DNA from 2 places in the Vagococcus sp. AM17-17 genome. Region 1 is predicted to be linked to the other one. Evidence: riboswitches for the same ligand, from Rfam matches in the RefSeq annotation. Region 1 holds a riboswitch; the other holds the start of a gene.

Region 1 (16,277 bases):
TTCAAAAAGCGTTAGCTGGAAAAAACTTAGCTGAAGCGCAAAAAGGCGTATTTATTGTTGGGTTCTTTAAAGTATTTGGTGCATTATTTTTAGTATTTCCAGGAATTGTAGCGAGAAATATTTTTGGTGATGCATTAATGGGGATGCCTGATGAGGCGTACCCAACACTTGTGACACATGTTTTACCAGAGATGATTTATGGCGTGTTTGCAGCAGTTATTTTTGGGGCGATTTTATCGTCATTCTCAGGAGCGTTAAACGCGACCTCAACATTATTATCGCTTGATTTTTATAAGCCTGTTTTCAATAAACAAGCAACCGATCATGATATCACGCGTTTTGGTAAACGGATTACCGTTGCGATCGGGTTGTTATCTATCTTTATCTCACCATTGATTTCATTTGCACCAGCAGGGTTGTATCAATTCGTGCAAGAATTCAATGGATTGTATAATATGCCATTATTGGTAATTATTCTATTAGCATTTTACTCTAAAAAAGCAACAGCCTTTGCAGCAAAAGTAACGATTTACTTACATATTATCTTGTATGCGTTATCAAAAGTTGTGTTAAAAGATGTGCATTTTCTATATGTGTTAAGTGTGCTATTTTTCTTAGATATGCTTGTTATGTTTGTGGTTTCAAAACTGAAACCAGATGGTGATTTTGAATTGAAAGTCTTTAATACAAAAGTAGATATCACACCTTGGAAACATACAAAATTAGTGAGTGTGATTACCGTTTTAGTAGTTGTTTTAACATATTTAATGTTTTCTCCAGTGGGGATTGCTAGATAAAAAAATTAGGGGATGAATGATATGACAAAAGAATTAGTTGTAGGTGTAATTGGCGGCGGACGTATTGGAAAACTTCACACGAAAAACTTGGTACAAATGCCAGGTGTTAAAGTAAAAGCGGTCGCGGATATTTTTGCAGATAACATGCCAACATTTGAAGCAGAATATGGTGTACCATTAGTATCGGATTTTGATGCCATCTTTAATGATGATGAGATTGATGTGGTATTTATTTGTACACCAACGGACACACATGCTGAATTAATCAAAAAAGCAGCGGCAGCGAAAAAACATATCTTCTGTGAAAAACCAATTAGTTTTTCTGATGAAGAAACAGTTGAAACCTATCATATTGTGAAAGAAGCAGGGGTGAAATTCCAACTAGGTGTTAACCGTCGTTTCGACCGTAATTTTGCACAAGTAAAAAAACATGTTCAAGATGGATCAATTGGAGATATCCAATTATTACGTATTGATTCACGTGATCCAGAAGCACCACCTTTATCTTATGTTAAGTCGTCAGGCGGTCTATTTTTTGATATGATGATACATGACTTTGATATGGCCCGTTTTATCACAGGTAGTGAAGTAAAAGAAGTTTATGCTACAGGGGATGCATTGGTTAATCCTGAACTTGAAGGAATCGATGTTGACACAGCAATTGTGACATTAACCTTTGAAAATGGTTGTTTAGGTGTGATTAGTAACAGTCGTCAAGCAGTGTATGGTTATGACCAACGTTTAGAAGCATTTGGTTCAAAAGGTGCGTCTCAAGCAGAAAATGAACGAGTAAATCAAGTTGTGTTATCAGATGAGTCCGGTGTTCATAGCCAAAAACCACTTCACTTTTTCTTAGAACGTTACAATGATGCGTATATTAAAGAAGTCGAAGAATTCTTGACAGCAATTAAAGATGACACAGACACTGTTGTGACATATGAAGATGGTATCATGGCACAACGTTTAGCATTTGCTGCAAATGAATCATTGAAAACTGGTCAGCCTGTTAAAGTTAAAAAATTATAAAAGGTGAATGACATGGAAAAAAGTATTTTATTTATCTGTGAGTCAGGTATTAGTGCCTCGCTATTTGTTTCAAAAATGTTAGAAAGTTTAAGAGAACATGGTTTGAATTATGATGTGGATTATGCACCAGTTCAACGTGTGGAAACAAAATTGTCACAACAACATTATGATGTGATTTTACTTGCACCACAAATTAAACGTTATGAAAAAGAATTAAGAAGTTTACTTGAAGAAAAATCACATGAATCATATGTGAGCGGGATTCAAGATGATGAGTTTGTGACGATGAATATTGAGCGGATATTAGAGCGAATTAGATAGAAACTTATACACTAAATAAAAACTAGTTATTTCAAATCATAGAAAGGTTTGGCGTAACTAGTTTTTTCATATTAACGGTTTATTCGTTGTTTACTTATTTAGTTGTGGTATGCCGGTAATTGATTTCACATTATAGTACTGAGCCATCCATTTATTGAACCAAGCTTCCCTATCCTGTGTCACATTGGCAGTCCCTTTATAGGCATTATAATTAGTTTTAGGATAAGTAATCATAGGCAAAGTGACATCCTCATCTGGACTTGCATTTTTTAGTAAAGCAACTTGTTCCATTACTTGAGAATATGTTGTACGATTGTCTTGTATGGCATTATAGTAATGATAGGCTGAAAAAAGTAATAGCCCAACAGTTAAAATAAATTGGGATTTTTTTAATTTACGCAAACGATTGAGTAAATATGTGGTAACTATTACGAGATAAACAGATGCCCCAAATAATACACGTAAGGGTTGTTCAGAAACAAGAATCAGACTATAAATACAAGCAAAATGCCCTATAAGTAAAAGAATGATGAAGTAGATATCTTTTGCTTTTATAGCTTTCTGTAATGATAAAATAAGTATCAGAACAAGAATTAATAGATAGAAAAAATAAAAATGAATCATGCTATTGATGAAAATGTTAGTTAGATTTCGTGATAAGACTTCTACTGATAAATCAATATGGCCACGTTTTTGTGATCCAGCTGAGGACATCATGGAGATAAAGCCTAAAACGGAGAATAAAACACCTGTAATCTGATAAATTTTTATTTTTTTATTGATGATAATATTTAATAAAAAGATGCATACGGCTACCAATATCGTAGCTGGACCAGAATTTTCATTTGTTACACCTGTCAAAAATCCTAAGAAGATAGACCCCAAAATCACAAAAAGATGATCGTCTAGATTTTTTAAATATAGCAATAAAAAACCAGTGTAAAAGAGTGAGGTCCAAAGATAGTTTCCTGCCCCAGATACCCACAGCACTGTTTGACCAAAACTTGGAATCATTAACCAAAGTAACATCGCTATTTGCGCTAAAAGCATGCCTGGTTTCTTAATACTTGACCTAGTTTCTATAATTGCATAGATTAAATACATCAATAGGATAAATGCGAATGTGTTAAATATATTAAAAATAATTTTGTCATATTGAAGAAAAAATTGAACGATACTATGGGCTAAATATCGTCCATTCCACAAATGGTAATGATTGATTTGTGAAGTAACGATGGAGCCTATCCCATCTATTTTCTCAATATCAGTTGTTGGCATATGTCCTTTGTAGACATAATGGTAAGTATAATCATCAGATGTATAGTATGTTAATTGATTTAATGTAAAAATTGTGATAAAAGTGATGATTAAAACGAGCCATTTTATGTATGTGTTTTCCTTTTTGCTGTTTAAACGGCTGTGCTTTTTTTTTGAATGTTTTCTTCTTGTCATAATCGTATAATCTTTTGTGTTTATTAATGTTGTTAACATGAACAATTCAACCCTGCTTTATTATATATGGACTTCAATTAAAAATCTACAAAATAAAAAGAAAGCACCTAAAAACAGTGCTTTCTTTTTCATATTTATCAAAATGACAGTTAATCTTTTTTTCCAATATGTTTAAAACTAATATCAGTGAATACATTGGCTATAAAATCTGTGATGATAGTTATCCATTCCATAATGTATCACTCCTTATCGTTTTCTGTTATTATACTACATAATAGATTAATTTAGGTAAATAAAGGTCTATAAATGAAAGGAGACGACGATGTCACAGAAAAAATCATTTAATCAATTAATTATTTATATTATTTTTTTCTTTTTCGTATGGAATGTGTATGAGTTTGTGGTAAAACCACCAATTATGATGAATTTTCCATCAATTATAGGTACATTGATTCAATCAGTTATTAAAATAGGAGTATGGACGGTTCCAAGTTTCCTATTAATTAAAAAGAATGAAGGGATTGCAATACACTACCCTGATTTATTTCAGCAAAAAACGAAGTGGAGTAGATGGTTCCTTGTTGCTTTAGCAATAGTTGTCTACCTACTCATTATGTCTTATATACAATATGGCAATATAGCCATAAGAGCGAGTTTCCGACCTATTTCTTTAATCAATACTGTTTTATTTGTCGGTATAACAGAAGAGTTGGTTTTTAGAGGATGGATACTTAATTCGTTACTGACAAAAGTTTCAAAGTGGAATGCGGTGATCCTGTCATCTATTTTATTTGTTTTTATTCATTTTCCAACATGGATATATACAGGAACGTTGAATGGTATTATTTCTTCTGGTGGATTTATTCAGGTGTTTATTCTTGGCATTTTATTTAGTTGGTCGTTTATGAAAAGTAAAAATATTTTTGTGCCAATGTTATTACATATGACATGGAATCTTATTAATACTATGTTTTATGGGTAGAAAGAGGGTTATTATGGTAGATATTTGGGAAGAATTGTATTTACGAGCGAAAGAGTATTATCACCCTACAGAAGTAAATAGTTTTATCTATACGAATCATGTGGTATGTGCGTTAGAAAGTAAGAGTGGACAGATTTTTACAGGGTACTGTATTGAAGGAACAGGTGGCACAATCAATTTGTGTGCCGAAAGAATGGCTTTAATTAATATGTATCAAGCAAGTGGAGAAACTCAAGTTAAAAGAATTATTGCTTTTAGAGATACTCCTCCAACAAATCATGGAGGTATGCCTTGTGGTATTTGCCGTGAAACATTGATGCAGTTTTCTCCTAAAAACAAAGAAACTCAAATTATGGTTGATTATGAATCAAGAGAGATTGTCATATTAGAAGAATTGTTACCAAAATGGTGGGGAGATATAAGAGGATAACAGCTAAAGAAAAGATGGATGAGGTGCTTTTATGAAAATAGGAATTATTTGTGCAATGCCAATAGAATTAGATTATTTACGTCATCATTTGAATTGTACACCTGTTGTATTAAAAAAACAGACGTTTTACTTAGCTGATTCTAACTTTTTAAATAATTTTGTTCCAAATAAACTACCAAGTATCACCCCAATAGATGTTAAACCTTGAATAAGAGCAAAGGTAAATGAAAAACTATCAATAATGAGAGCTGAGTCTTTTGCTAAAATGATTGATAAAAGAGGTGAAATAGCAGAAGATAAGCCATTTAATCCAGCAAAAACTAAAATTAATTTAAAAAATTGTTTATTCTTTGTTGTTTCTTTAATAGCGAATACCATCTGTTTCCAAATAGCAGATAGTGAGATTGACTCATGTTTGTCTAGATGTTCTTTTTCTAAGGTATCTAGGCTTTTTTTCATTGATAAAACAATCAAAGCTGTCGCAAAAAAGGTCATACTATTAATGACAGCAAGTAGCTGATAAGAAAACAGTCCTAATAAATAGGCACCAACAAATTGCGCAATAATCGCCACAATATTACTAATCGCTCCATTTAAACCTTGAGCTTCTTCTAAATCATCTTGTTCTACAATTAATGGGACAAAAGGATAAAATAAACTGTTTGAAAATTTTCCAACATTGTCAGAAATAAAATTAATCAAACTAATGCCAACTAATAACATCATACTTTGTTGAAAACCGATTAAAGACCCAACTGATAGGTACAGCACACCACGTATTAATCCAGAGTAAAATATTTTTGTGGCTTTGTTTTCGCTCATATCAGCCAAACTGCCTAACGGGGAAGCAAAAATAAAGGGAATGCTTTCAGATAATGACACAATCGTGATGGCAAGAGATGAATTGGTAAATTGTGCTGCGTATGTCATAAGAGCAATATAGTACATTGAATCTCCAAGAGTTGATATAAAGTTGTTCAGAATAATCTTTTGATAGAGTGGGTATTTTTTGATAATAGACATAAGTGATTCCTCCTTTTTTATAGTATAGAATGATTCGTTTTATGAACGAATAAATGGTAAAGTATAGTTGACCAAAAAGGAGGGGTTTGATGGAGTCAGATTATGGAAAAGTAGTTCGCGACATACGACTAAACAAAGGATACTCACAAAAATACTTATATTCTGGGATTGTCTCTAAAACTTACGCTATAGATTTTGAAAAAGGACTGCATGATATGTCCGTTACAAAGTTCATGGATGTCTTAGCTAGGTTAGAGATGAAACTTGGTGAATTTGAATTTATTGCCAATGGTTATCAATCATCAGAAGAAATAACTAGCAACGTGTTAATAGCAGTCGCAACCAATAGAGGGGACATTGAGACACTAAGAAAACTACGAGCTTATTATGATACACCGAAAACTAAAGAGGATGAGGTATTAAAGGCGAGATTAAATCTGTTAATTTATTCTTATGAGGAGTCAGGCAAAAAACATATTGAACCAGCTGTTTATAAAAAAGAAGATGTTGATATACTAAAAAATCATCTGATGTCTGTCGAATCATGGACATTAAAAGAATTCGCTTTTTTTCTAAATAATGGGCATCACTTTGATTATGGGACTTATCAGATTTTGACGGAGTTTGCATTAAAACAATTAAGACAGTATAACAATTATCCAGATGTAGTTAAGATAAAAAGCTACTTATTCGTTAATTTTTTAAGCACAGCTTTGGAAAATAAAGATTGGGCTAACATTAATAATTATAGACAGGATTTTTATGAGGTGACAAAAAACACTGAAGAGGGATTTCAACGCATACTATGCGTATTTGATTTTAATTTATATGATTATGTTATGACAAAAGATCAGACGTTTTTGTTAAATGCAAAAAAGATAGAAGAGATGTGTTACTTACTCGGTAGCGACTACCATCGTTTAGCGCAAGGCATGACTCATACCATTGAATTTTGTGAGAATATCGTATCTAATCAATTAAATAACTAGTTGATTAGTAAGAAATGTCTCATTCATTTGACTCTTAAGCGGGTACATGCCATACTTATAGATGAAATAAATTAAATACATAGCCGTCACAAAGGGGAGCTTCAAAGCTGAGAATGAGTGAAAACTCTAAACCCTCGAACCTGATATTGTTAATTCAAGCGTAGGAATTGTGTGAAGTGGTAGCAAGTAAGCACTGCTCTTTTGTTGATTGGTCACGTATTAATCAATAATAGGAGGAGTTTTTTTATGTCGAAAAGGTCACGAATTATTTTAGAGGGGACGATTGTAGCTGCGCTATCTATGGCATTATCGTTTATCCCGTTAAATATAGGAACAGGATTTTCTGTTTCTTTAGGTATGATTCCACTTACTCTCTATGCATTACGCCGTGGAACTGTACCAGGAGTTTACGCTGGTCTTATTTGGGGATTATTGCACTTTTTAATGGGGCAAGTTTACTTCTTGACAGTATCACAAGTTATTATTGAATACATATTCGCTTTTGCAGCAGCAGGTTTTTCAGGTGTGTTTAGTACAAAGCTACAAACAGCTTTAAAAACTAATCCATCAAGTGCATGGAAGTACGTTGTTTCAGGTACATTTTTTGGTACCTTGATACGCTATATTTTCCACTTTATTGCCGGATTTATTTTCTGGGGTAAATATGCCATTTGGGGATTATCACCAGTGACTTACTCATTAGTAGCAAACGGGATTAGTGGTTTCCTAACAGGGTTAGCAACAGTCATTGTGTTGTTACTCATATTAAACAAAAACAAAAGCTTATTTATGCCAAAAGATAACTAACTATGATAAAAAGATTCTTTTTAAAGGATATTTTTTTTGTTTGAAAAAGTGTTTTACTTAAACGAAATATTATAGAGGAAGCATTTTATGAGACGGATTCAGACCATTTCACTTAGTGTAAATAAGTAAAAAGGTGATGAAAATTATTCACCTAAGTGAAAGTAGGAAGTATAATGACAAAACAATTTAATAAACTTTTAGCGAGTCAACTATTCTCAAGTTTTGGAAGTACGATTTATATTGTGTCGGTTATTAGCACTGTTTTAAACTGTACTGTGTGTTTGGATAATGTGGCTCTATAATTTAAAAGACTGATGAATCAAATTTTGATTCATCAGTCTTTTTTTACATACCGATTAAATAATCATTGTCATCCATTGCCTCAACGGTACCAAGTAAGTAACCATTTCCTACTTGAGAGAAAAAGTCATGGTTGCTTGTTCCTGTTGATAGACCATTCATGACGATTGGATTCACGTCACTTGCTGTATCTGGGAATAGTGGGTCCATACCTAAATTCATCAACGCTTTATTGGCATTATAACGTAGGAATGTTTTTACTTCTTCAGTCCAACCTAATTTGTCATACAACAATTCAGTGTACACTTCTTCATTTTCATAAAGAGTGAATAGTAGGTCATACATCCATTCTTTCATTTTTTCTTGTTCATCTTGACGTAGTTCATTAAAACCTAATTGGAATTTATACCCAATGTAAGTACCATGAACTGACTCGTCACGAATGATCAATTTAATGATTTCAGCTACGTTTGCTAATTTATTGTTTCCTAAGTAGTATAAAGGTGCATAAAAACCAGAGTAGAATAGGAATGTTTCAGCATAAACGTTTGCTACTTTTTTTTGTAAAGGAGAGCCATTTAAATAAATTTCATTAATAATCTCAGCCTTTTTTTGTAGCTGAGCATTGGTATTTGTCCACTCAAAAATTTCTTCAATCTCAGCTTTAGTATTTAATGTACTGAAGATGGATGAGTAACTTTTTGCGTGAACCGATTCCATGAACTGAATATTATTTAAGACTGCTTCTTCATGGGGCGTACGGATATCTTTTCTTAAGGCTTCAATGGCACTTTCTGACTGAATCGTATCAAGTAGTGTTAAACCACCGAAAACTAAGCCAATATTTTCTTTTTGAGCGTCATTAAAATTACGCCAGTCATCTAAATCATTTGATAATGGAATACGTGTATCTAACCAAAATTGTTCAGTCAATTTTTCCCAAGTTGACTTATCAATAATGTCTTCAACAGCGTTCCAGTTAATTGCTTGGTAATAACTATTGTCTAACGCAGTCATTTATTGCTCCTCCTTAAATAACACAGCTTTCACATTGATTACTTCCAATTTCTTCCTCGTCATCAGTATACGTACGAACGTAGTAAATTGATTTAACACCTTTATGGAAAGCATAGTGACGTAAAATGTTTAAGTCACGCGTTGTTTGTTTTGTTGTATTAGTTTTCCATTCATACAAGCCTTCAGGTATATCTGAGCGCATAAATAGAGTCAAGCTCATTCCTTGGTCGATGTGTTTTTGAGCTGTCGCATACACGTCAATGACTTTACGCATATCCATATCATAAGCAGACGTGTAATAAGGCATAGTGTCATTTGATAAGAAGGGTGCTGGGTAATAGATTTTACCAATTTTCTTTTCTTGACGTTCTTCAATCAAACGAGTGATTGGGTGGATGCTGGCACTTGTATCATTAATATAAGAAATTGAGCCATTTGGTGCTACAGCTAAACGGTTTTGATGGTATAAACCAAATTCTTTAATAGATTGTTTCAATTCTTCCCAGTCTTTTGCTGTTGGAATAAAAATACCATCGAACAATTCTTTAACTTTATCAGAAGATGGTTTAATTTCTTCATTAATATATAGATCAAAGTACTCGCCAGTAGCGTATTTTGAGTTTTCAAAGTTATCGAATGATTCATTACGTTCTTTTGCAATATTGTTACTTTCAACTAAAGTCCAATAGTTTAATAACATGAAATACACATCTGTAAATTCTAATGATTCCTCTGAACCATACTCCATTTGATTTTTAGCAAAGTAAGTATGTAATCCCATGGCGCCTAAACCAATTGTATGATTTAGTCGATTACCGTTTTGGATTGATGGAACCACTTCGATATCAGAAGCGTCTGTGATATAAGTTAAAGCTCTTGTCATTGTTTTAACAGATTTTCCAAAGTCTGGACTATCCATTAAGTTAACGATATTTGTAGAGCCTAAGTTACAAGAAATATCTGTTCCAAGGACGTCATATTCTTGACGATCATTAATGACAGATGGTCTTTGGACCTGTAAGATTTCAGAACACAAGTTACTCATAATGATTTTGCCATCAACAGGATTCGCACGGTTGGCAGTGTCAATGTTGATGATATAAGGATAACCAGATTCTTGTTGTAATTTACTAATTTCATTTTCTAAGTAACGAGCGTCAATTTTTTGCTTTCTAATGCGAGGATTCGCCACTAAATTGTCATATTCCTCAGTGATATCAATGTAAGAAAACGGTACGCCGTATTCTTTTTCCACACTATATGGACTGAATAAGTACATGTCTTCATTGTTGCGAGCTAATTCGTAAAATTTATCCGGAACTAACAATCCCAGTGATAATGTTTTAACACGAATTTTTTCGTCCGCATTTTCTTTTTTTGTTGATAAGAACATTTCAATATCTGGATGGAAAACGTTTAAGTAAACCACACCAGCACCTTGACGTTGGCCAAGTTGGTTACTATAACTAAAGCTATCTTCGAATAATTTCATAACAGGAACGACACCACTTGCAGCACCTTCAAATCCTTTGATTGGAGCCCCTGCTTCACGTAAGTTTGATAGTGTGATACCAACACCACCACCAATACGTGATAATTGTAGCGCACTATTGATTGAGCGACCGATACTGTTCATATCGTCAGTCACTTGGACTAAGAAACAAGAAACTAACTCACCACGACGCTTACGGCCAGCATTTAAAAATGAGGGTGTCGCTGGTTGGTAACGTTGATGAATCATTTCATCTGCTAAACTCATAGCTAATTCTTCATTGCCATCAGCAAAATACAAAGCATTAAATGCTACACGATCTTCATAACGCTCTAAATATTGTGTGCCGTCATTTGTTTTTAAGGCATATTGAGAATAAAATTTATAGGCAGCCATAAATGACTTAAATGTAAAGTTTTGTGATTCTAAGTAAGCGTATAAAGACTCAATAAATTCAATCGAATAATTGCTTAAAAAGTCTTCTTCTAAATAATCGTGTTCAGTTAAAAAAGATAACTTCTCTTCTATAGAAGAAAACTGTTTGGTATTTGGTTCTACATTTTCTTTAAAGAATGCATCTAGGGCTTCTTTATCTTTATATAAGGGAATTTGATCGTTTACGGGGCGGTTGATTTCGTTGTTAAGTTCGAAATACGTTACATCAGTTAGGTCTTTTAGACTCAAATTCATTCACTACTTTCTTAAAATTTTTTACATCTTCATCAGTTCCACTAAACTCAAAAGAAAAGACGAGAGGAATGTTGTAATCTTTGGCGATATCTTTTGCAGTAAACACAAATAAGTCTCCAAAGTTTAGATTGCCACCACCAGCGACACCTAGTAAGTGCTCTTGGTTAGTTTTATACTCAATAAAATCGTTCACTACTTCTGTGACTTCTTTGTCATAAGTAGGAACGATCAATAGGTAATCTTCATTCATCTCATGAAAAGGATTTGTTGTGTCTATTTCATAAAATGGAAAATCTAGCTTATTAATAAAACGTCTTGTCTGTCCGGTTAAAGAAAAAAAGACTAGCTTCATGATTAAACCGCCAACGTTCTAAGTTGGTCAGGTCTAAACCCAACGATTGTCACGTTGTCATCCATTGTTTTTAAAACAGGCACGCTTTGGAATCCTTGTTTTTTTAGTGAATCAATATATTGGGGTTCATTGTCAATGTTGATTTCGTTAAATTCTACATTTTTTTGTGCTAAGAATTTTTTAGTCATTAAACATTGAGGGCAGTTATTTTTTGTGTACAGTGTGATTGTATTCATGAGTATTTCCTCCTAATTTGTTCCCATAATATAAATACAAGTATAGCTTGAAATAAAAAAAAGTCAATAATTAAACACTAGATATTGTGTTTAAATTATTGAAAGCCACTAGTTATTGTGTTTTAGGACGGGTATATTTTTTCGTTCATCTACAATCTATCTACGACAACAGTCTCTAGTATAGACATAGACATAACAAAAGTAAATAGGAAAAACATCGAAAAAATGGCAATTTTGTCGTGTGGTCGGACGAAACTCATAATCAGGGCACATTATGTTATCTATATAATATTAGATAGGATAAACGTTTTCTATAAATAGTAGACATTTTAAAATACATACGTTATATTAAATGAACAAGATGTTTATCCCTCATTTTTTACAAAGAGGAGTGAATAAAATGAGAAGAGATGGTGGGGCAATGATAAATGAACATTTAGAAGAAGCAAATCGTTTATTTGAAGAAGCGATGAAGGAATCAACTAATAAAATAAATACATTTGAAAAGACATTTTGGTATAGACAATTAAGCTATTCAGAGCAAATGATATCACGACAAACGATACTGTATATTAGTGAGTACATGTTTGATTACCATTTTCAGACACTTAGTGAGTGGGATGAAGTAGCTTTACAAGATATTTTACTAGATATTTTTCCTCATGAAATTGTGGCTGGACCAAAATTTTTTGAGAAAGCTGTCATTGTATTAGTCAAGTTTTTTGAATTTTTACACTATCACGAACAATACCCTCAAGGATTATCTCTTGCTAAAAAAACGAAAGGATTGTCCGATATGATATTAGTAGAAGTAGATTCATTATTGCGTCATTCACCAGAAGAGAATTTATTATCACTAGGTGAGGAGTTGGGACTTGATACAAGTAGTTTAGATGATATTGATTTCTTATATAAATTAGCTGAGGCTATTCAAGAAAAAGATGCTCGTTCTCAACGCATTGTGCCTATAAAGACACGTAGAATATAGTATAAATTCTTGCGAGAAAAAATAACTAGTGATATAATAATTTTGTTCATTTCTTAGGGCTGTTAGCTCAGTTGGTAGAGCAACGGACTCTTAATCCGTGGGTCATGGGTTCGAACCCCCTACAGCCCATTTTTAGAAGAAAAACGTTGATATATGCATTTGTTAAAATGCTGGTCTATCAGCGTTTTTTTATTTTATTAAGAGAGTAAGGAAATGAGATACAAATAATAGAAAAAGGTTTTTAGTACGTGAAAGAAGTCTTTAATGGTATAATAGGTTGTAAAGAGATGGAGGATGATGAGCATGAAGAAATCAACAAAATGTGTCATGGCAGCAACTGGTATCGCTAGTGTTATCGTGATAACTAAATTAACAAAAAAAGGAATTGAAAAAACATCAGAGTCTGTGAATCGTTTGAAGTATAGATTACTAGTAAAAGATAAATTACAGGATAATCAAAATCTTTTAGCTATTGTAGATGATTTAGATGATGATGAGTTAAAAACAATGGTAAACGTCTTCGAACGTTTAGAAACAGAGCCAACAGATCGTCATATTGAGTCTTACTTAAAATCAAAAATAGATGCAATAAAATCTCATAACAAATCATAATAAAACAATTAAAATAACAGAGAACACAAAAAAAGTTGAGAATGATCTCAACTTTTTTTGCTTCAGTAAGACTAGACTTTGTAAGGGAAGGGGAAACCTAGTCTAACGTCAATTGTTAGCCGAATAAATTAAATGAATTAATTTATACATTAATTTTAAGTCATATGTAGGAAAGTAACAATGAAAAAGGAGAAGATAGATAAATAACACAGATTATAATGTTTATAAACATTGATAAATCAACCAATCTAGACTTATCATTTTTTTCTTATACATATGCAAAATACCGAAATTAAATAAGTGATATTTACTGAAAATAATCATAAAAGTATGAAAAAAATCAGAAAATCTCAAATGTTTTTTAAGTATTCAAAATGTTGTATAATAAAAAAGACGACTTTATAGAAATGAAGAAAAATAAAGGATGGTGACGGATAGTGAAAAAAATATTAGTTGTAGATGATGAGAAGCCAATTTCAGATATAGTAAAATTTAATTTAACAAAAGAAGGATATGAAGTATTCACCGCATTTGATGGTGAAGAAGCCGTAGAGATGGTGGATGAAGTGACACCTGATTTAATTATTTTAGATTTGATGTTACCTAAAAAAGATGGTCTAGAGGTATGTCGTGATGTCCGTAAAAAATATGATACGCCGATAATTATGGTAACAGCCAAGGACTCTGAAATTGATAAAGTATTAGGCTTAGAGCTTGGAGCTGACGATTATGTAACCAAACCATTTTCTAATCGTGAACTAGTGGCACGTGTAAAAGCAAATTTACGTCGTCATGACAACACGACAGCTAAATTAGAATATACGCCAAATAATGAGTTGACGATTGGTGTATTAACCATTCATCCAGATGCGTATGTTGTTTCAAAACGTGGTGAAACAATTGAGTTGACTCATCGTGAATTTGAATTATTACATTATTTGGCTAAACACATTGGTCAAGTTATGACACGTGAACATTTGCTTCAAACAGTTTGGGGCTATGATTATTTTGGTGATGTGCGTACAGTAGACGTGACAGTGAGACGTTTAAGAGAAAAAATCGAAGACAATGCAAGTCACCCAAATTGGTTGATTACACGACGCGGTGTTGGTTACTACCTTAGAAATCCAGAACAAGATTAGGTGAATCGTATAATGAAAAAAAAGAGAACGCCCTTTTTTTCATCTGTTCACTTTAAAATTGCTTTAGTTTTTGTGCTTTTGTTGATGATTTCAATTGAGATTATCGGAGCAATTTTTATTCGTGTACTAGAAACATCAACCATTCAAACGTTTGAAGAAAATGTCACCAATCAAGTGGAGACTCTAGCGACGAATCTGAGTTCTGAAATCAGCAAAAAAGATGATTCACAACAAGAATCAAATTTAAAGCGAATATTGGATGAATTTTCTAAAAATGATATTTTGGAAGTTCGTTTAGTAGATGACAAAGGGATTGTAATTGCAACAAGTGACCCGAATCTTCAAGGGGATGTCGGAAAGAAAAATGATTACGAATTGTTTAATTCATTTAATCAGAAAAAAGAAGAGCGGACAGATCCTCAAACAGGGCAACGAGTGTTTATTAATATTGAACAAATTTACTCGCCGACTGGAGATACCGTTATTGGTTCGCTTTATGTCAAAAGTAATATTGAAAGTAAGTATCAACAAGTCAGTGACATCACGTTGATTTTCTTCTATGCTTCCATGATTGCATTAGTTTTTACTTTGATTATCGCACTACTTGTGTCTCGAACTATTACAAAGCCAATTGGTGAGATGAAACAGCAAGCAGATCGCATTGCTAATGGTGACTATTCCGGTCAAGTAGAAGTCTATGGGAAAGATGAGTTAGGCCAATTAGGTGAAACTTTTAATGAACTGTCTTATCGTGTTAAAGAAACGCAAGAAACGATGGATGCGGAACGCCGAAGGTTAGATAGCGTACTGACTCATATGTCAGATGGTGTTATTGGGACTGATAGGCGAGGGAATATCATTTTGATCAATGATACCGCACTGAACTTACTTCGAATTGGGACAGAAGATGTGATTAACCAATCCATTTTAGACCTTTTAAAATTAGGTGATGAATATAGTTTTAGAGATTTACTAGAAGTTCAAGAAGATGTATTACTAGACTTTAGTGAAGATTTTCAAGAAACAACCTTGATACGTGCTGAATTTTCGATGATTCGCCGAGAGTCTGGTTTCATTAGTGGTTTGGTGTGTGTACTACATGACGTAACCAAAAAAGAAAAAGATGAAGAAGAACGCCGTCAATTTGTATCAAATGTATCACACGAATTAAGAACACCATTGACAAGTATGAAGAGTTACATTGAAGCTTTATTAGATGGTGCGTGGCAAGAGCCAGAAGTTGCTCCACAATTTTTAAAAGTCACACAAGAAGAGACAAACCGCATGATTCGCATGATTAATGACTTACTGCAATTATCCCGAATGGATGCTAACAAAATTGAGTTACAAAAAGAATTAGTCAACTTAAACGAGATGTTTAATTACGTGCTAGATCGTTTTGATATGGTCATTAAAGATAGTGAAAAGAATTATGTGATTAAACGAGAATTTACTCAGCGTGCCATTTGGGTAGATATTGACACAGATAGAATGATTCAAGTACTAGATAATATTTTAAATAATGCCATGAAATATTCGCCAGATGGGGGAACGATTACTTGTCGCTTACTTGAAACACACAAAAATGTCGTATTAAGTATTTCTGATGAAGGATTAGGTA
Region 2 (16,277 bases), on a different contig from region 1:
ACCCATTATCGATGATTTATTCCGTGTCGATGATGTTACGAGATAGCTTTAAACAATATAAATTAGCTGACATGGTGGATGAAGCAGTTAGACAAGTGATGAAAAAAGATATTATGACAAAAGATTTAGGTGGAAGTTATTCAACAACTGATGTCACTCGACACATTCGTCAGGAATTAATGGAAATTATAGGAGGTTAAACATATGAAAACAACACTATTTGATAAAGTATGGAACAAGCATGTCGTTGCAGGAAACCCTGGTGAACCTCAATTATTATACATTGACCTTCACTTGATTCATGAAGTGACGTCACCTCAAGCCTTTGAAGGATTGAGACTTGCTAATCGTCCACTTAGACGTCCAGATTTAACATTTGGAACAATGGATCATAATGTTCCGACAAAAGACATTTACAATATTTCTGATTTAGTTGCGAAAAAACAAATTGAAGCACTTGAAAAAAATTGTGCAGAGTTTAATGTGTCATTATTCGGTAATGGACATGACAAACAAGGGATTGTTCACATGATTGGACCAGAAATTGGTGTGACACAACCTGGTAAAACCATTGTTTGTGGGGACTCTCATACAGCGACTCACGGAGCATTTGGTGCGATTGCGTTTGGTATTGGGACAAGTGAAGTAGAGCATGTATTTGCGACACAAACATTATGGCAAACAAAACCTAAAAATATGGGTGTTAAAATTACTGGTGATTTGCAAAAAGGTGTTTATGCCAAAGATATTATTTTGTATTTGATTTCAAAATACGGGGTAGACTTTGGTACTGGATACGCAGTGGAATATTATGGTTCAACGATTGAAGGATTAACAATGGAAGAACGTATGAGTATTTGTAACATGTCCATTGAAGGTGGTGCGAAAATGGGAATGGTCGCGCCTGATGATACAACATTGGACTATTTAAAGGGTCGTGAGTTTGCACCAAAAAATTGGGATCAAGCTGTTGAAGAATGGCGGACATTAAAAACAGATGATGATTCATGTTTTGACAGAATTATTGAAATTGATGCCAAAGACATTGCCCCTCAAGTAAGTTGGGGAACTAATCCAGGTATGTGTGTATCTGTTGACGAATCTTTCCCGGAAATCAAAGATGAAAATGACACAAGAGCCTACGATTATATGGACCTAAAACCAGGTGGCTATGCTAAAGATATCGAGCTTGGTTATGTGTTTATCGGCTCATGTACAAATGGTCGCTTGTCTGATTTGGAGGAAGCGGCAAAAATTGTCAAAGGTAAAAAAATTCATGATGGGATTACTGGGATTGTCGTTCCAGGCTCACGTCCAGTGAAAAAAGCAGCCGAAAAAATGGGTTTGGATAAAATATTTGAAGAAGCTGGATTTGAGTGGCGTGAACCGGGATGTTCTATGTGTTTGGGAATGAATCCTGACCAAGTTCCAACCGGTGTGCATTGTGCTTCAACATCTAACAGAAATTTTGAAGGACGACAAGGGAAAGGTGCGAGAACACATCTTTGCAGTCCAGCAATGGCGGCTATAGCTGCAATCAATGGTCATTTTGTTGATATTAGAGAGGAGATGGCATAATGGAAGCAATCAATCATTATGAAGGATATGTTGTGCCAATATTAAATGATAATATTGATACAGACCAAATTATTCCGAAAAACTTTTTAAAACGAATCGAAAAAACAGGTTTTGGTCAGTTTTTATTTGATGAATGGCGTTATTTAGATAATCGTGATGAAAACCCTGACTTTATTCTAAATAATGAAGAGTATAAAAATGCAACGATTTTATTAACTGGTGACAATTTTGGGTGTGGATCATCTCGTGAACACGCGGTATGGGCCTTAGATGATTACGGATTTCGTGTGATTATTGCGGGTGGATACAGTGATATTTTCTACATGAATTCTATTAACAATGGACTACTACCAATTATCTTACCAAAAGAAGAACGAGAAAAAATTGCAAAAGTAAAAGCAACTGATACAATTAAAATTGAGTTGGACAATCAATTAATCAAAGTAGAAGATGAATCGATTCACTTTGACATTGATAAAAAATGGCGTGATAAATTAATTAGCGGTTTAGATGAAATTGATGAAACAATGGCTTATAAAGATCAAATTTTGGCTTATGAAAAAGCACACGGTATTTAATGATTAGCGAGTAAGTGGAGACATTTACTCGCTTTTTTGGTGGGTAAAGGAGAAAAGAGATGGATGTACAACTTGAACAAGTGACAGAAAAGGATGAAAAGGTCATTACAGAGATATTGATTAGGTCTTTTGATTCAGACACACAATATTATTTTGGTGAAAACGCAGTAGGTGGCCCACCAGGATATGATGATGGATTATTAGCACGAAAAATCATTAAAGCAGAGAATTTAACTAGTTTTATGATTTGTCAGGACGAAAAAAAGATAGGGTGTATCAGTATAGATTTCTATAGAAGGGAAGTGGCCTATTTTTGTATCGTGTCAGAGTATCATCAACAAGGAATCGGTACATGTGTGTGGAAAATAATTGAGCAGATGTATGGATCAAATGAGTGGGTGGTTGAGACACCTGATTATTCTTTGAAAAATCACGCTTTTTATGAAAAATTAGGATTTGCAAAGATAGGTGAGACAGTTTATTCAGAAACAGCTAAATCATATGTTTTTGAAAAAATAGATAGAGCCAAACTGACGCGTGAAAAGGTAAAAAAGTTAGTTAAAGAACAACCTGATTTTATGAGGTTACTTAAAATAATTGATGATTTATCATTACAAGACGCTTGGATAGTCGCAGGTACTGTAAGAAATTATCTCTGGAATGTTTTATCAAAATCAAACGAGTTAGATGTTACGACGGATATTGATGTGGCTTTCTACGATAAGGATATTCCGTATGAAAAAAATCAAGAGATACAAGATGAATTAATGAAGAAACACCCAGACTTTAACTGGGAAGTGAAGAATCAAGTTTATATGCACATTCATAATTCAAATACATCAGTTTATAAGAGTAGTAGAGATGCAGTGTATCAGTATCCAGAAAAATGCACGTCTATTGCACTTCGAATTAACAAAGGAGAGATTGACGTATTTTGCCCATATGGATTAGAGGACATAGAGAATTTTGTTGTTTCTCCAACTCCATATACTATGAGTGATAAGGAAAGAATCAAATTATATAATAAACGACAAAAAACGAAAAAGTGGAATGAGAAATACCCGAGATTGAGTATTATTTTGGCAAAGATGGAGAAATAATGAGACAGTATCAAAAAAGAGTATATGAAAATAAAGTAAAGAATGGTTTTAACGTTACAAATGTTGAAACAGAATTTTTATTACTTTATGGCGAAGTTTCTGGAGCATTCAATACATTTAGAAAAAATGAAGATAAATGAGAATAGAGTATATAAATCAAATGGTACTAAATATCTAATAAAGGAGCCAAAAGAGTTAGATGGTTAATATTTATTCAGAATCAAATCAAGTTAAGAAAAAATTGGTTATAAAAGATATTTTAAACGATCTACCTGAATGGTTTGGAATGCCTGAAGCAATACAAGAATACGTTGATTTTGGTATGGAATATCCGTTATATGTCGCATCAAAAAATAGCGAGGTAGTTGGGTTTATCAGTTTAAAAGAAACGAGTTTGAAAACAGTCGAAATTTATTGTATGGGAGTAAAAAAAGAATACCATCATCAGGGGATAGGTCGAATGTTGATAGAGAAAATAAAAGAGGCTTGTTGTGAGCAATATGACTATTTACAAGTGAAGACTGTTGCAAAAGGACACTATCCTCAGTATGATGCGACTAGTAACTTTTATGAATCGGTGGGATTTTGTGAATTAGAAGTTTTTCCTACTCTCTGGGACGAATGGAACCCCTGTTTAGTACTGATTCAAAAAATATGACAGTTGTTATGTAATCTGAAAAATCTATGTTTTTTAATTTATTTAAAGTATAATATTAGGGAAGTATTTATTTCTAACGCTAGGTTTATGAAAGGAGTGGGTGATGAAAAAGTTTTGGAATGTTTTATGGATTATTATGTATGCATTGAGCTTACCATTACAAGTACAAGGTTTACTAAGAGAGGATAATATCTGGCTGAAGTTTGTGGTGTTGTTACTCACTTCGACGATTACAGCTGTTGCGTTAATACAATCAATGAAAAACATTAGGGATGAGTGATCATTTTTAATGTTTTTTATGTTCACTTGTTTGATAAAATAAATCAAAAATCATAGGGTTAAAAAGATAAGGAATAAAGTCTCCTGATTCTACTAGCTGATCAAACTCAGATTGAGTAACGAAGGCAACGTGTTGAACTTCTTCTTTTTGTAATTTAAGTTGTGACATGTCTATATCTTGTTGAACAAAAAAATAATGGTCCCATCCTTCTTCAAAAGAACAAACAAATCTTGAAGGTGTATCTGCTAAATTGATTGATATACCTAATTCTTCATGTAATTCTCGCTCAGCTCCTTTAAAAATAGGCTCATCTGCTAGGACTTGTCCACTTGCAGAAAAATCCCATAAGTTAGGGAATGAATTTTTGTTAGAAGAACGTTGTTGAATTAATAATTCATTTTGATGGTTGAATAATAATACCGTTACAACCATACGATACTCTCCTTTTTTTAAAGGGATACCTCTGACACCAGTTTTTTTAGTAGGTTGTTGTTGGGCATTATAGATAGTAAAAAGTTCTTCCAAGATATTTCCTCCTATAGTTAAACCACCAAATAGTATTCCATTCAGTGGTTAGTAATCTAAGATAATTTTTTTATATAATGAGCCAATGCACTAAGGTTTACTAATTCACCGATGACAATCAAAATGGACACAATCAATTTAGATTCATCCTTTAATAGTGAGAAAAGCAAAATAGCTAGTAAGATACTTAGTGTTATTAGACTGATAAGAGTAGCAAGTTGGAGCGTTTTTCGATTTGATTTTTTCATAATAGCAGTCAATAAAGTAGAATTATTAGTTAAAAAGAGTGAATCAAGAGAAATACCTAATAATTTTGCTAAGACAATTAAAGAATCCATATCAGGATACTCTTTATCATCTTCCCACTCAGCAATGGTATCTTTTTCAACACCCATTTGTTTCGCTAATTGTTCTTGCGTTAACTGTTTCTCAATACGTTTACTTGTAATAATATTTCCTAAATTCATGTAATCTCACTTTCTTTTTTTATGTTTTATATATAATGTAAAAACAATGTATTTGAAACATAGAACTCAATTTATCCACTAGTATGTATTATAATGTATTTTCAAAAAAAGTACTATATTAATGACTATGATTTACAAAATTAAGTAGGTAAACTAAAATGAACAATACTAGGATATATCATTTCGAAATAAAGAGGTAGACCATAAATGAAAGAGAAATTATTAACAAAAATTCCGTCAGAAAACGATGTGTATGCGGATGAAGAGATATATTGGTTAATGGATAATATCGGAAATACAGATGCTAGTATTCGTGATGATATCGTGTTTAATACTTTGGCAAAAGGAAATAGATAAGACTGGCTATTCAGAAATATATGGATGGGTACATGCTTTTGCTCATGGTGGGGATTATCTTAGTAAAGTAGTACAGCATTACTTATTTGAAGAATGTTTATTTAAAGAGGTCTTAGAGACAGTAAGTTATGTACTAGATAATATGGAAAAACCATTTTTAGATGAAGAGGAAAAACGTATAGCTCATGCTATCTTTGTAGGAATTAAACATCATAAAATATCAAATGAACTCATGATAAGTTGGATACATCAATTTAATTTTCCATTAGAAATAAATGCCGATTTTTACCGATTAGCAACATTTAAAAATATTTTAGCCTATATTTATTTTCATTGTTTAACAGAGGAATGTTTAACTAAAAATTTGGAACAAGTTCTTTTGGATTACTTAAAAGAGTATTAGTATTTATTTTAAGGAACGTAGACAATTGATTAACTTTTACTATAATTAGAAACAGCTGTATCAGTCAATCACAATATGACACTACCAAGGAGGTTTTTCATGAAAAAAATAATGATTATCGGCTCACCTGGTACCGGTAAAAGTACACTTGGTCGCCAATTAGAAGATAAATTATCAATTAAGCTATATCACTTAGATAAATTGTTTTGGAAACCTCATTGGGAGATGAGTACAAAGCATGAGCAACAAACTATTCTATCAGATATCGTGGAGAAAGATTCTTGGATTATTGATGGAAACTATAGTAGTACGTTAGACATCAGAATGAAACAGGCAGATACTATTATTTATTTGAAGAAAGCAAGATTAGTTTGTTTGTATCAAGTTTTGAAGCGAGTGATTAAATATCGTGGGACAACTAGACCTGATATGCAAGAGGATTGTCCTGAAAAAATAGATATAGAATTTATAAAATGGATATGGCACTTCCCTAAAAACCACGAGCCATTGATAGAAGAACAAATGAATCAGCTGAATAAATCACAAGTATTAGTCACACTAACTAGTAAAAAAGAAGTGAAACAGTTTTTAAAAAGAATGGAGTATGTACAAGAATAACCTACAGTGAATAGTCGCTATAGGTTATTTTTTAGATAAATTGTCTTTTCAATTATTTCCTTAATAACTGTATCGAGTGACGTACCATCATTGTTAATCTTTTCATGTTGTGGCACAGACTTAAACGCTTCAAGTATCTCATCAACTTTACTCTCACCCCATTCAATTAGTGCTTTAGGGCGTTCTTGGAGTCTTGAAATAATGGTTTCTTTTGATACATCAAGGTGAATATGACAGACTGGTATATTTTCTTCACGTAACTTTCCAAGAATTTCAGAAACAGCTTCTGTTTTGTAAATCGTCATGGGCACAATGATGTCCCCCTCGTATTCTTGATAAATTTTTTTAAGTAGATAAACATTCCACTGGCGCCATTCCGGATAATACTGAAAATCACTTTTTTGCATACTAATAGGCAAATTTGAACGAAAAAGATCACCAATATTTTCTGGATCATACAAAAAAGAAGGCTGAATCTGTTTAACTAATTCAGTCGCCACTGTTGTTTTACCTGCGCCAAATGCCCCGTTTATCCATATAATCATAAGAATTAATCTCCATTCAATTTGTTTTGTTAAATATACCATGGTAGACGGATCAAGTACAAATAATGAATAAAACTAAACTTGTTAATCTATCTATGTATGATTAGGGGATAAGTCAATCAGTTAGTTTGAACAAAAAAGGTATGATAAATGATTGTTTTGCACATAGTATTTTGTTACTGGAAGGATTATAATTTGGAAAACGCTATCACGAAGAGGTTTGTGATTTTTGAAAGAGGGATAAGGCAATGAACGAGTTTAAAATCGCGGCAACGGGTGTCTCAATGAACTATATGCCACAGTATTTAGCGCAAGAATGTGGTTTTTTTAAAGAGGAGGGTGTAGATGTAACAAGTTACACTCCAACTCCTTGGGTAGATGGATTAGATGATATTAACAAAGCAGAGGCTGATGTTCTTTTAGGTGGTATTTGGGTTCCTATTATGTATCACAACCATATAAAAAATTATGTCTCTGTCGCAAAGATTGCATCAAAATGCCCATTGTTTATCGTATCGAGAGAAAAAGTTGACTCTTTTTCATGGACGGCTATGGAAAATAAACGCGTATTAGTATCTGGTGGTGATGGTGCGAGTCATTATGTCGCAGCATTAGGAAGTGCTAAAAAAGGTAGGGCGAATGTAGAAACCATTCGTTTTGTGCATGATTTTTCCACCTCTATGTTATGTGAGTTATTTGAAGGGGGATTTGGTGATTTTATCGTCTTACAACCTGATGTTGCACACTCAATGATTGCAAGAGGTAAAGGATATTTCTATAAAAACTTGACGGAAAAAGATGAAAAAATTCCTTGGAGTGTTTACTACACATTACCTGAAACGATTGCAAAAGACCAAGATAAATTCAATCGATTTGTTGCGGGATTGCAAAAGGGAACGACCTATTTATTGGAAAATGGTGGGGAAGTATGTCGTCCGATTATTGAAAGGTTTTGGCCACATATGTCTGTTGATGAAGGGGTTAACACGATTGATACATTTATCAAACAAGGCATGTGGACCCCTAGCATTAAAATTGAAGAACGTGAATTAGAAACATGGCAAGCCGATTTAGTGTTAGGAGATTTAATTGATGAACCCATTTCTTATAACCAGTTGGTTGATAACAAACCTTTTGAAGCAATAAAAAAACAAGGAGGTATGTAGATATTATGAAAATAATGGTAGCTAATCCAAATAGTAACAAAGAATTAACAGATGTATTGATGGAATCAGCACGACGAGATATCAGAGATTCATCTGTTGAACTCATTCCATTTACCAATCCTTTAGGGTCAAAACATATTGATTCAGTTTTTGGAGATTATCAATCAGTATGGTCATTTGTTCGCGAAATATTAAAAGAAATTGATGAGGTTAAACCAGATGCTGTCGTGTTGGCAGGATTTGGGAATTTTGGCATGTTTGCACTAAAAGAAGCGTTGTCTATTCCAGTTATTCCAATAGCTGAGGCGTCACAAATGATTGCCCCAATGCTTGGGCATCGTTACTCTGTTTTGACAGTATTCAATCAAAATATCCCTTATCAAGAAGATTTAACTCGTTTGTTTGGGATAGAGTCTCGTTTAGCTTCTGTCCGTGGAATTGAAATGAATACAGATATTATTGAAACAACAGACACGACGAAAGCGTCTCTTGAATATACCGTTGATAAATTAATTCATGAAGATGGTGCAGAAGTTGTCGTATTAGGCGGGGCGAGATTTGCACCGTATGCTCAAATGTTGAGTGACAAATTTAATATACTAGTAATTGATCCGGTCGCTGTATCTGTTAAATTAGCCATTTTATTTGTTGAAAGTGGATTATCTCAAAGTAAGATAAGAAAATTCAATCAACCGCCACAACCATTAGTTAATTATTTTGTTGGTAAAGAAGGGGAGTAACGAAAAGATGTTAGAAAAAATAAAAAATTCAAGCCTATCTATGCGTATTGTCGTTGGATCGATTATTGGGATATTCATTGGTTTTGCTTTTGGTGAGAGCACGGCCGATATCCAGTTTTTAGGTGATATTTTCTTACGTTCAGTGAAGATGTGCGTGCCACTTCTTATTTTTTGTTCAATAGTAGAAGCAAGTGCCTCGTTGCCTTTGCAAGAATTAAAATCAGTTGGCTTTAAAACATTAGGTGTATTTTTCGTGAGTACATCACTATCAGCTGTTTTATCAGTTATTGTCGCAAAATTTTTCCCACCAGTATTAAATATTACTGTTCCTGGAAAAGGTGCTTATGAAGGTGCAGCAGTAAGTGAGAGTATTCAAGAAACACTGGTAAATTTTATCCCAGATAATGCAGTTGCAGCTCTAGCAAATGGTACGATTGTTCAAATTATTATATTTGCCGCATTGTTTGGAATTTCAGTTAATATATTGAAAGAGAATAACCCAGCAGTTAATAGTGTGTATGAATTTACATTAGGATTAAGAAAAGTTATTATGCAAATCGTGACCATCGTTATGATTTATGCTCCAATTGGTATTTCGGCTATGATTGCAGGGGTTATTGGAACGAGTGGTGTTAGTGCTCTTACTTCACTAGGGCAGATACTATTATTAGTGAGTATTGTAGATATTATCTTTTTTGCAGTATACACATTATATATGTCAGTGAGGTATAAATTAAATATTGTCCAATTATTAAAAAATAGTTCAAGCATTATATTAATGGCATTTACGACAACATCCTCAGCAGTCACTTTGCCAGTTGCTTTGAATGAAGTACCAAATAAAATGGGCGTTAAGGAAAGAATTTCTGATTTTGTGCTGCCACTTGGAAATGCTTTGAATACAAATGGTGCCCCAATTTCCAATATTTTATCAGCAGTTGCCTGTGCATCTATTTTTGATATAGAATTTACTACATCAAAATTAATTTTACTAGGTGTATTTGCCATCGTCGCATCATTTGGTAATCCAGGTGTTCCTGGCGGTGGGATTGTCTCAATGGCCATTGTGTTCCAAATGATTGGAATACCAGTTGAGGGAGTAGCAGTTTTTGCGGGATTAGATTATTTTTACTCATTAACACGCGCTCCATTAAATGTGATGGGGAATGTGTATTCATCCATTATTGTTAGCAATAAATTAGATGAATTTGATAAGAATGTTTTTAATGATTAAAGTTGTAAGAAGTTTTTCATAAAAGGAGATATAAAAACGAATAACAAAAAAGTACTTACTATAATAACAGTGTCAATAGTAACTCCATTTTTTAGGTAATCTATCTTTCTATAATAAGATATCGCATCATTGATTTAAATATTTTTTTAAATAAGTCTATTTGTAGTAGACGAGTATCAGTCATTTGTGATCACTCTCCTTGTTTTCTTTGGTTCGAAATATAACTTGAGTGTATTACAAATGATTTTTTAGTTGTCTAGCTAATTTTATAATCGGCTTAGTAACACTATTCTTGTAATTGAATAATGGTTTGTACAGGGTGATGATCAGTGTATTTGAAGTTGTAGTCAAAACTATTCGTTCGTTTAACTTTGATATTATCTGAAACGATAAAGCCATCAATCACATAGACTTGAGAGGATTCATAATTACCAGTAAAAGCATGGTTTAATACTCTGACTGATGGATGGGTATCATCATATGAAAAAGAGAAATGGTTAGGGATATCAGTTGAACTAATACTCCCAGGTTTCCATCCATTCTGTCCTGTGTTTGGAAAGGGATTACTTCCATCAAAGACTTGATTAAAATCTCCCCCGGCAATGACATAATTACCTTTGTTATATTCTGTTTCAAGTATTTTTTTTAGTAATTTACTTTGTTCGATCTTCCCTTGTCCGTCATCATAGGCATCCAAATGTAAATTAAAAACAACTAATTCTTTTTTGCTATCCTTGATAGGAAATCTTGTTTCAAGCAATGCACGTTTTAAATTAGCTAGCCTGATTGGCCATGGAAAAGGATTTGGTAATGCAATACGTTTGGCTTCATTCATATTTAAGTTAGTCATAGTCGCTATACCACTTTCTACTTTGCCAATTGGAGGTAAAGGAAAGGGAACATAGGGAACATTGAAATTGTAAGCAAAAACACTAGGCACATGAAGTGATGTTGATAATATACTTTTTTGATTTATATAATATGAGCGTTTTGAATTAATATCGACTTCTTGTAAAAGATAGATATCAGAAGAATGCTCTTTTAACATGTTTATAATACCAGTTAAGTTTTGTTTTATAAACTCACTGGATTTTGGTTGAACTGTTTCTCCACCATCCATAAAAAAATCTTCGGAGCTAGATAAGCCCCCATAACCAATATTTAGTGTTAACAATGAAATATCATGGTGTTTCATCAACTCTTCTTTTCCATTCGTGACGGTTAAATTTTCCGTTTTTTTTGGTTTGTATTCATTTACAGTGAGATAACCAATAAATAACAATATAATGATTAACGAACTCACCATAACTCCAACTATTATTTTTAATATCTTTTTCATATTCTCTCCTTTATGTCAGTAAAATGACTAAGATTTATTATAAAACAAATCAGAGCACTTAAAAATAAGATGTTGTCATTTTTAAGATTAAAGTCATTGGAAGATCACATTTTTTTCGATGTAAGTCTCTATACTGAACATAATTCATTAGAAGGAGGTATCATTATGTTAAATATACCCTATTGGTTAACAGCTTTATCGTGGGTTAGTATCATACTTGCAAGTCTCTGTTTTATTTATATTGTATGTGATATCATCAAACATCCACAACAAATGAAAATAATGACTCTTGTTTGGCCGTTAACAGCTTTATTTGGTTCAATTATATGGGTTATAGCTTACAAAAAGTGGGGTGAAAATAACTCATCACATGAGATGGTAATGGATGGTTCAATGACTATGGAAAAATCAATGAACCCAAAACCTATGGCTGTGTCTGTTTTTATTGGAACATGTCATTGTGGAGCTGGATGTAGTTTAGCTGACTTAATGATAGAATGGCTTTTATATTTTTTTCCAACACTCTATATTTTTGGTGGCTATCCTATTATTTTCTCTCAGAAATTATTCTCGGGATTTGTTTTAGCCTTTATTCTTGCACTTTGTATCGGTATTATGTTTCAATATTTTGCCATTGTTCCTATGAAACATTTATCTAGAAAAGAGGGGATTGTAGCAGCTATAAAAGCTGATACATTATCTTTATCTTGTTGGCAAATTGGAATGTATATTACGGTATCATTATGTCAATTAGTTGTGTTTCCTCATTATTTTGGAGGAGCGATTCCCCCAACAAGTCCAGTTTTTTGGTTTATGATGCAGATTGCTATGTTAGTAGGTTTTTGTACAGCATATCCAATGAATTGGTTTCTTATAAAAACTGGTGTAAAAGAGCGAATGTAAGGTCATTGTTATTGGTATGGTATACAGTGAAGATAAAAATGTGCCAATGGTATAATAAAGTTATCAGAAAAAAGGAGGAGTTGTAATGACTTTATTGGCATTATTTCAAACTGTTTTAAGATTAGGGTTGTCGATTGTCATGGGAGGGACAATTGGCTATGAGCGAGAACAAAAAAATCGGCCAGCAGGAATGAAGACGCATATATTGGTATGTCTAGGTGCGACAATTATTGCATTAGTTCAGCAAGAAATAGCTCAAGAAGCAATTCGTTTAGTAAGATCAAATCCTGATATTGCTCACATTGTCAAATTTGATCAGTCGAGATTAATTTCACAAGTAGTAAGTGGTATAGGTTTTCTAGGTGCAGGAACGATCATTGTGACACGACAACGTATCACGGGATTGACGACAGCAGCTTCACTATGGTCATGTGCTGCAATTGGTATAGGATTAGGAATGGGCTTTTATTTGGTTACGATACTAGGATTTCTTTCAATTATGTTTTCCCTTTCTTTGGTTAAAAGGATTATCACAGTGTCCAAAGTTAACAATTTAGAAATTCAATATGTGCATCGAAAGGAAACGAAAGATTTTATAAATCATTATTTTGATGCTCATCATATTGAAATAGATGATGTGACGTTTGAAGTACAAATTATAGATGGTGAAAAGTATTATAAAAATGTGTATACAATTGATTTACCAAAGTCGCTAACGTATGCAGATGTTATCGAGGAGTTATCAATGTATACAAATGTACGAGAAATAAGATTGGTGGCTATTAGTGACTGAATAATGATGCGTATGTTATTTTTTTAGAGTGTAAGTATAATTTCTTGCGAATTTAGTTACAAAAGAATAGTATGATAATAAACATAGAAGTTAAGAGAGGAAGAGGATTATGTCAAATGAACGAAATGGTTTTGATTGGTTTTCATTTTTACTAGGGATTTTATTTATTTTTGCTTCACTTACGTCTTTTCAAGACCCAACAGGAAATTTAGTGGCTATTGTGGTTGTGTTTGGAATGTTTGCTATTATAAAGGGGATTTTTGAATTATTTTTAAGAAAAAAAGTCAGAGAGTTTACGGGAATATCTTCCACAATGCCAATTATTATTGGAGTGTTTGATGTAATTGTTGGAATTTTTTTATTGTTTAATATCTCAGCAGGTGTCATTGCGTTACCTTTTGTTTTTGCTATTTGGTTTTTATTAGATTCTTTTGTTGGTTTGTTTAGCTCAGGGGCCTTAAAAAAGAGTAGTACAGGTTATTATTGGTTTTCTATTGTTATTAATATTTTAGGTGTGATTGTTGGGTTTATGTTATTAGTGAATCCGGTATCGTCCGCTTTAACCTTAAGCTTTTTAGTAGGATTTTACTTTATGATGTTTGGTATTACAGAAATCACATATGCTTTTCGTTAGAAGATTAGATTACTATGTTATAATATAAACAAATTAATCATAGAAAAAGCAAAGGTGAGATAAAATGGAAAAAATTGTCATTCATTGTACCACAGAAATTGTTCATGGTGGATGTAATGTTTGTCCAACAACTGCAACACCGACTTATGATGTAGAGATAGCTGGAAAAACAACCGCCATTCCTAATCTTGATGTTGTTTCCTTGTTACGTCCAATTTTAAGAGAGCATGGTTACAAAGAGCGTCAGGAATATGATGTAGCTGGGGATTACGATGTATTTGAAAACACATTGAATATCGTAAATATTTTTGAATCTTATCAAGGATTACGTTTTGAAAATGGTCAATTAATTAAGCACGTAAAACCAAGTTATACAACTGACACGGAATTATTTAAAGTAGTCAATGAATTGTTAACAGAGCTATTTAAACTTGAAAAAATAGATTTTATTACTGATATACCTGAAAATTAAAACGACCTGTTTTTCTTTATTCACATGATGTGAGTAAAGAAAACAGGTCTTTTATATAGTAATAATATATAATCACCTCTATTTATAAAGATTTTGGAGATTGATTGGCTATTTTTATGAAAGCGTGTTATATTTGAGTAGAATTAAATACTAGAAACATTTGGGGTGCGTAAAGCTGAGATTATACCCATGGAATCTGCTCCAGTTAGTACTGGCGAAGAGAAATGTATCATTTATGATGAAAACATTGAACCTAGGTCTATTTACGCCCATCCAATTTATTTGGACGGGCTTTTTTATTGGAAAAGTGTCAATTTTTATCAAGATGAATCATCAAAAGCAACTCTCCTTTGTTTCTTATCATAGAGAAAAAGGAGGTTTTTTATATTTAAAATTAACACTTATTTAGTATATTTCGAGGGACATAAAGGTAAATAGAATTAGGGAGATGGGTAAAATGAAGGAAAAGTGGACGTTACGTCAGGTTGTTTTGTTAGCATTATTAGCCTTTTTATTTGGTGGTGTATTTATGGGAGCAGGGTTTTTATATGCTGGATTATCAGCTATATTAACGCCCCTTGGGTTAAGTCCTTTTGCTAATGAAATATTATTTGGTTTATGGACAATGGCTGCACCAATGGCAGGGGTATTAATTCCTAGAAAAGGAAGTTCAATTTTAGGAGAAATGTTGGCTGCATTAGCAGAGATGTTGTATGGAACATATTTTGGACCAGGTGTTCTTATTTCAGGTTTTTTCCAAGGGTTAGGGACAGAACTAGGGTTTATGGTAACACGATATAAACGCTACGACATCGTGCCATTATTCTACGGGGCAATTGGTACAACAGTCTTAAGTTTTGTGTATGAATTTTTTAAATTTGGTTATGGAACGTATTCAATTGGGATGATTTTATCACTTCTTGCTGTGCGGTTTTTATCGGTGACGTTCTTTGGCGTTGTTGTGGTGTCAATGGTCATGAGGCTTTATAACCGTTCACAAGAGCTTTCGGTAGTAAACGAATGAGAGGGATTGGATTAAGTGAGTTGACGATTAAACGTGGCGATAAAGAGGTGTTACGTCAGGTTGACTTTGTTTTTTCTCCTCATGAATTTATTTTGCTATCTGGTGCCAGTGGTAGTGGTAAATCAACATTATTAAAAGCCATTGCTGGATTCGCTGATGTGCCATATTCGGGAACAATCGCCGTTGATGGAAAGAGTCTAACACAAGCGAATATGTCTGATAAAGCTAGACAGATAGGCATGATGTTTCAAAATCCAGGGCAACAATTTACGATGAAAACGTTACGTCGTGAAATCATTTTTGTGTTAGAAAATTTGCAAACAAAACCTAGTGATATTACGGAACAAATGCAAGAAGCCGTACTATTAGCAGATACGACAGAATTATTAGATAGGCAGCTATCTACTTTGTCAGGTGGGGAAAAACAACGTGCGGCATTAACCGTTCTTTTAGCGATGAGAAGTCCATTTTTATTACTAGATGAGCCGTTTGCCAGCATTGATCCTAAAACAAGAAAATTACTAATTCAACAGTTACATCAATTAAAAAATCAAGGTAAAACGATTATTATTTGCGACCATGATTTTAATGATTATGCTGATGCGGTTGATACATGGGTGACACTAGATAATCAAGTATTACAAAACGTTCCAGTAGCTCTTTTAAAGCAAGAGCAGACAAATGTACTATTGACTGATCATAGAGCGCCTATGGATGCCATTTTAAGATTAGAGGATGTCAGATACAAGCAAAATAAACGCGAGCTACTGAGTCAAGATTCTTTTCATTTTTTTAAAGGAATCACGACACTGACAGGAGATAATGGAACAGGAAAATCAACGTTGTTTCGTTCGATAGCACAA

Evidence for each region. Region 1 has a riboswitch for thiamine pyrophosphate ahead of thiT (energy-coupled thiamine transporter ThiT). Riboswitches for the same ligand answer to the same signal wherever they lie in the genome.
Region 2: another riboswitch for thiamine pyrophosphate. It lies ahead of DW196_RS05335 (ECF transporter S component); the one in region 1 lies ahead of thiT (energy-coupled thiamine transporter ThiT).

What each region holds. Positions count from the first base shown of each region.
Region 1 is NZ_QRJY01000005.1:61,358-77,634, forward strand. It holds gene DW196_RS07830 (solute:sodium symporter family transporter) at 1-797, shown strand, start outside; gene iolG (inositol 2-dehydrogenase) at 819-1,823, shown strand; gene DW196_RS07840 (PTS sugar transporter subunit IIB) at 1,836-2,144, shown strand; gene DW196_RS11485 (DUF6056 family protein) at 2,235-3,635, opposite strand; gene DW196_RS07850 (CPBP family intramembrane glutamic endopeptidase) at 3,919-4,578, shown strand; gene DW196_RS07855 (cytidine deaminase) at 4,592-5,008, shown strand; gene DW196_RS07860 (MFS transporter) at 5,135-6,031, opposite strand; gene DW196_RS07865 (Rgg/GadR/MutR family transcriptional regulator) at 6,121-7,020, shown strand; TPP riboswitch at 7,103-7,204, shown strand; gene thiT (energy-coupled thiamine transporter ThiT) at 7,267-7,827, shown strand; gene DW196_RS11715 (hypothetical protein) at 8,001-8,129, shown strand; gene nrdF (class 1b ribonucleoside-diphosphate reductase subunit beta) at 8,173-9,144, opposite strand; gene nrdE (class 1b ribonucleoside-diphosphate reductase subunit alpha) at 9,158-11,320, opposite strand; gene nrdI (class Ib ribonucleoside-diphosphate reductase assembly flavoprotein NrdI) at 11,298-11,678, opposite strand; gene nrdH (glutaredoxin-like protein NrdH) at 11,681-11,914, opposite strand; gene DW196_RS07895 (hypothetical protein) at 12,315-12,902, shown strand; tRNA gene DW196_RS07900 (tRNA-Lys) at 12,959-13,031, shown strand; gene DW196_RS07905 (hypothetical protein) at 13,206-13,514, shown strand; gene yycF (response regulator YycF) at 13,952-14,656, shown strand; gene walK (cell wall metabolism sensor histidine kinase WalK) at 14,669-16,277, shown strand, end outside.
Region 2 is NZ_QRJY01000002.1:308,813-325,089, reverse strand. It holds gene leuB (3-isopropylmalate dehydrogenase) at 1-200, shown strand, start outside; gene leuC (3-isopropylmalate dehydratase large subunit) at 205-1,578, shown strand; gene leuD (3-isopropylmalate dehydratase small subunit) at 1,578-2,156, shown strand; gene DW196_RS05410 (nucleotidyltransferase family protein) at 2,216-3,256, shown strand; gene DW196_RS11355 (hypothetical protein) at 3,256-3,396, shown strand; gene DW196_RS05405 (GNAT family N-acetyltransferase) at 3,456-3,914, shown strand; gene DW196_RS11350 (hypothetical protein) at 4,018-4,194, shown strand; gene DW196_RS05400 (NUDIX domain-containing protein) at 4,201-4,719, opposite strand; gene DW196_RS05395 (helix-turn-helix domain-containing protein) at 4,776-5,186, opposite strand; gene DW196_RS11345 (hypothetical protein) at 5,394-5,543, shown strand; gene DW196_RS05390 (DUF2785 domain-containing protein) at 5,503-5,946, shown strand; gene DW196_RS05385 (DNA topology modulation protein) at 6,046-6,564, shown strand; gene DW196_RS05380 (AAA family ATPase) at 6,582-7,109, opposite strand; gene DW196_RS05375 (ABC transporter substrate-binding protein) at 7,358-8,275, shown strand; gene DW196_RS05370 (aspartate/glutamate racemase family protein) at 8,281-9,015, shown strand; gene DW196_RS05365 (dicarboxylate/amino acid:cation symporter) at 9,023-10,249, shown strand; gene DW196_RS05360 (endonuclease/exonuclease/phosphatase family protein) at 10,536-11,588, opposite strand; gene DW196_RS05355 (DUF4396 domain-containing protein) at 11,754-12,491, shown strand; gene DW196_RS05350 (MgtC/SapB family protein) at 12,577-13,284, shown strand; gene DW196_RS05345 (HdeD family acid-resistance protein) at 13,394-13,918, shown strand; gene DW196_RS05340 (DUF4809 family protein) at 13,983-14,390, shown strand; TPP riboswitch at 14,542-14,630, shown strand; gene DW196_RS05335 (ECF transporter S component) at 14,848-15,414, shown strand; gene DW196_RS05330 (ATP-binding cassette domain-containing protein) at 15,411-16,277, shown strand, end outside.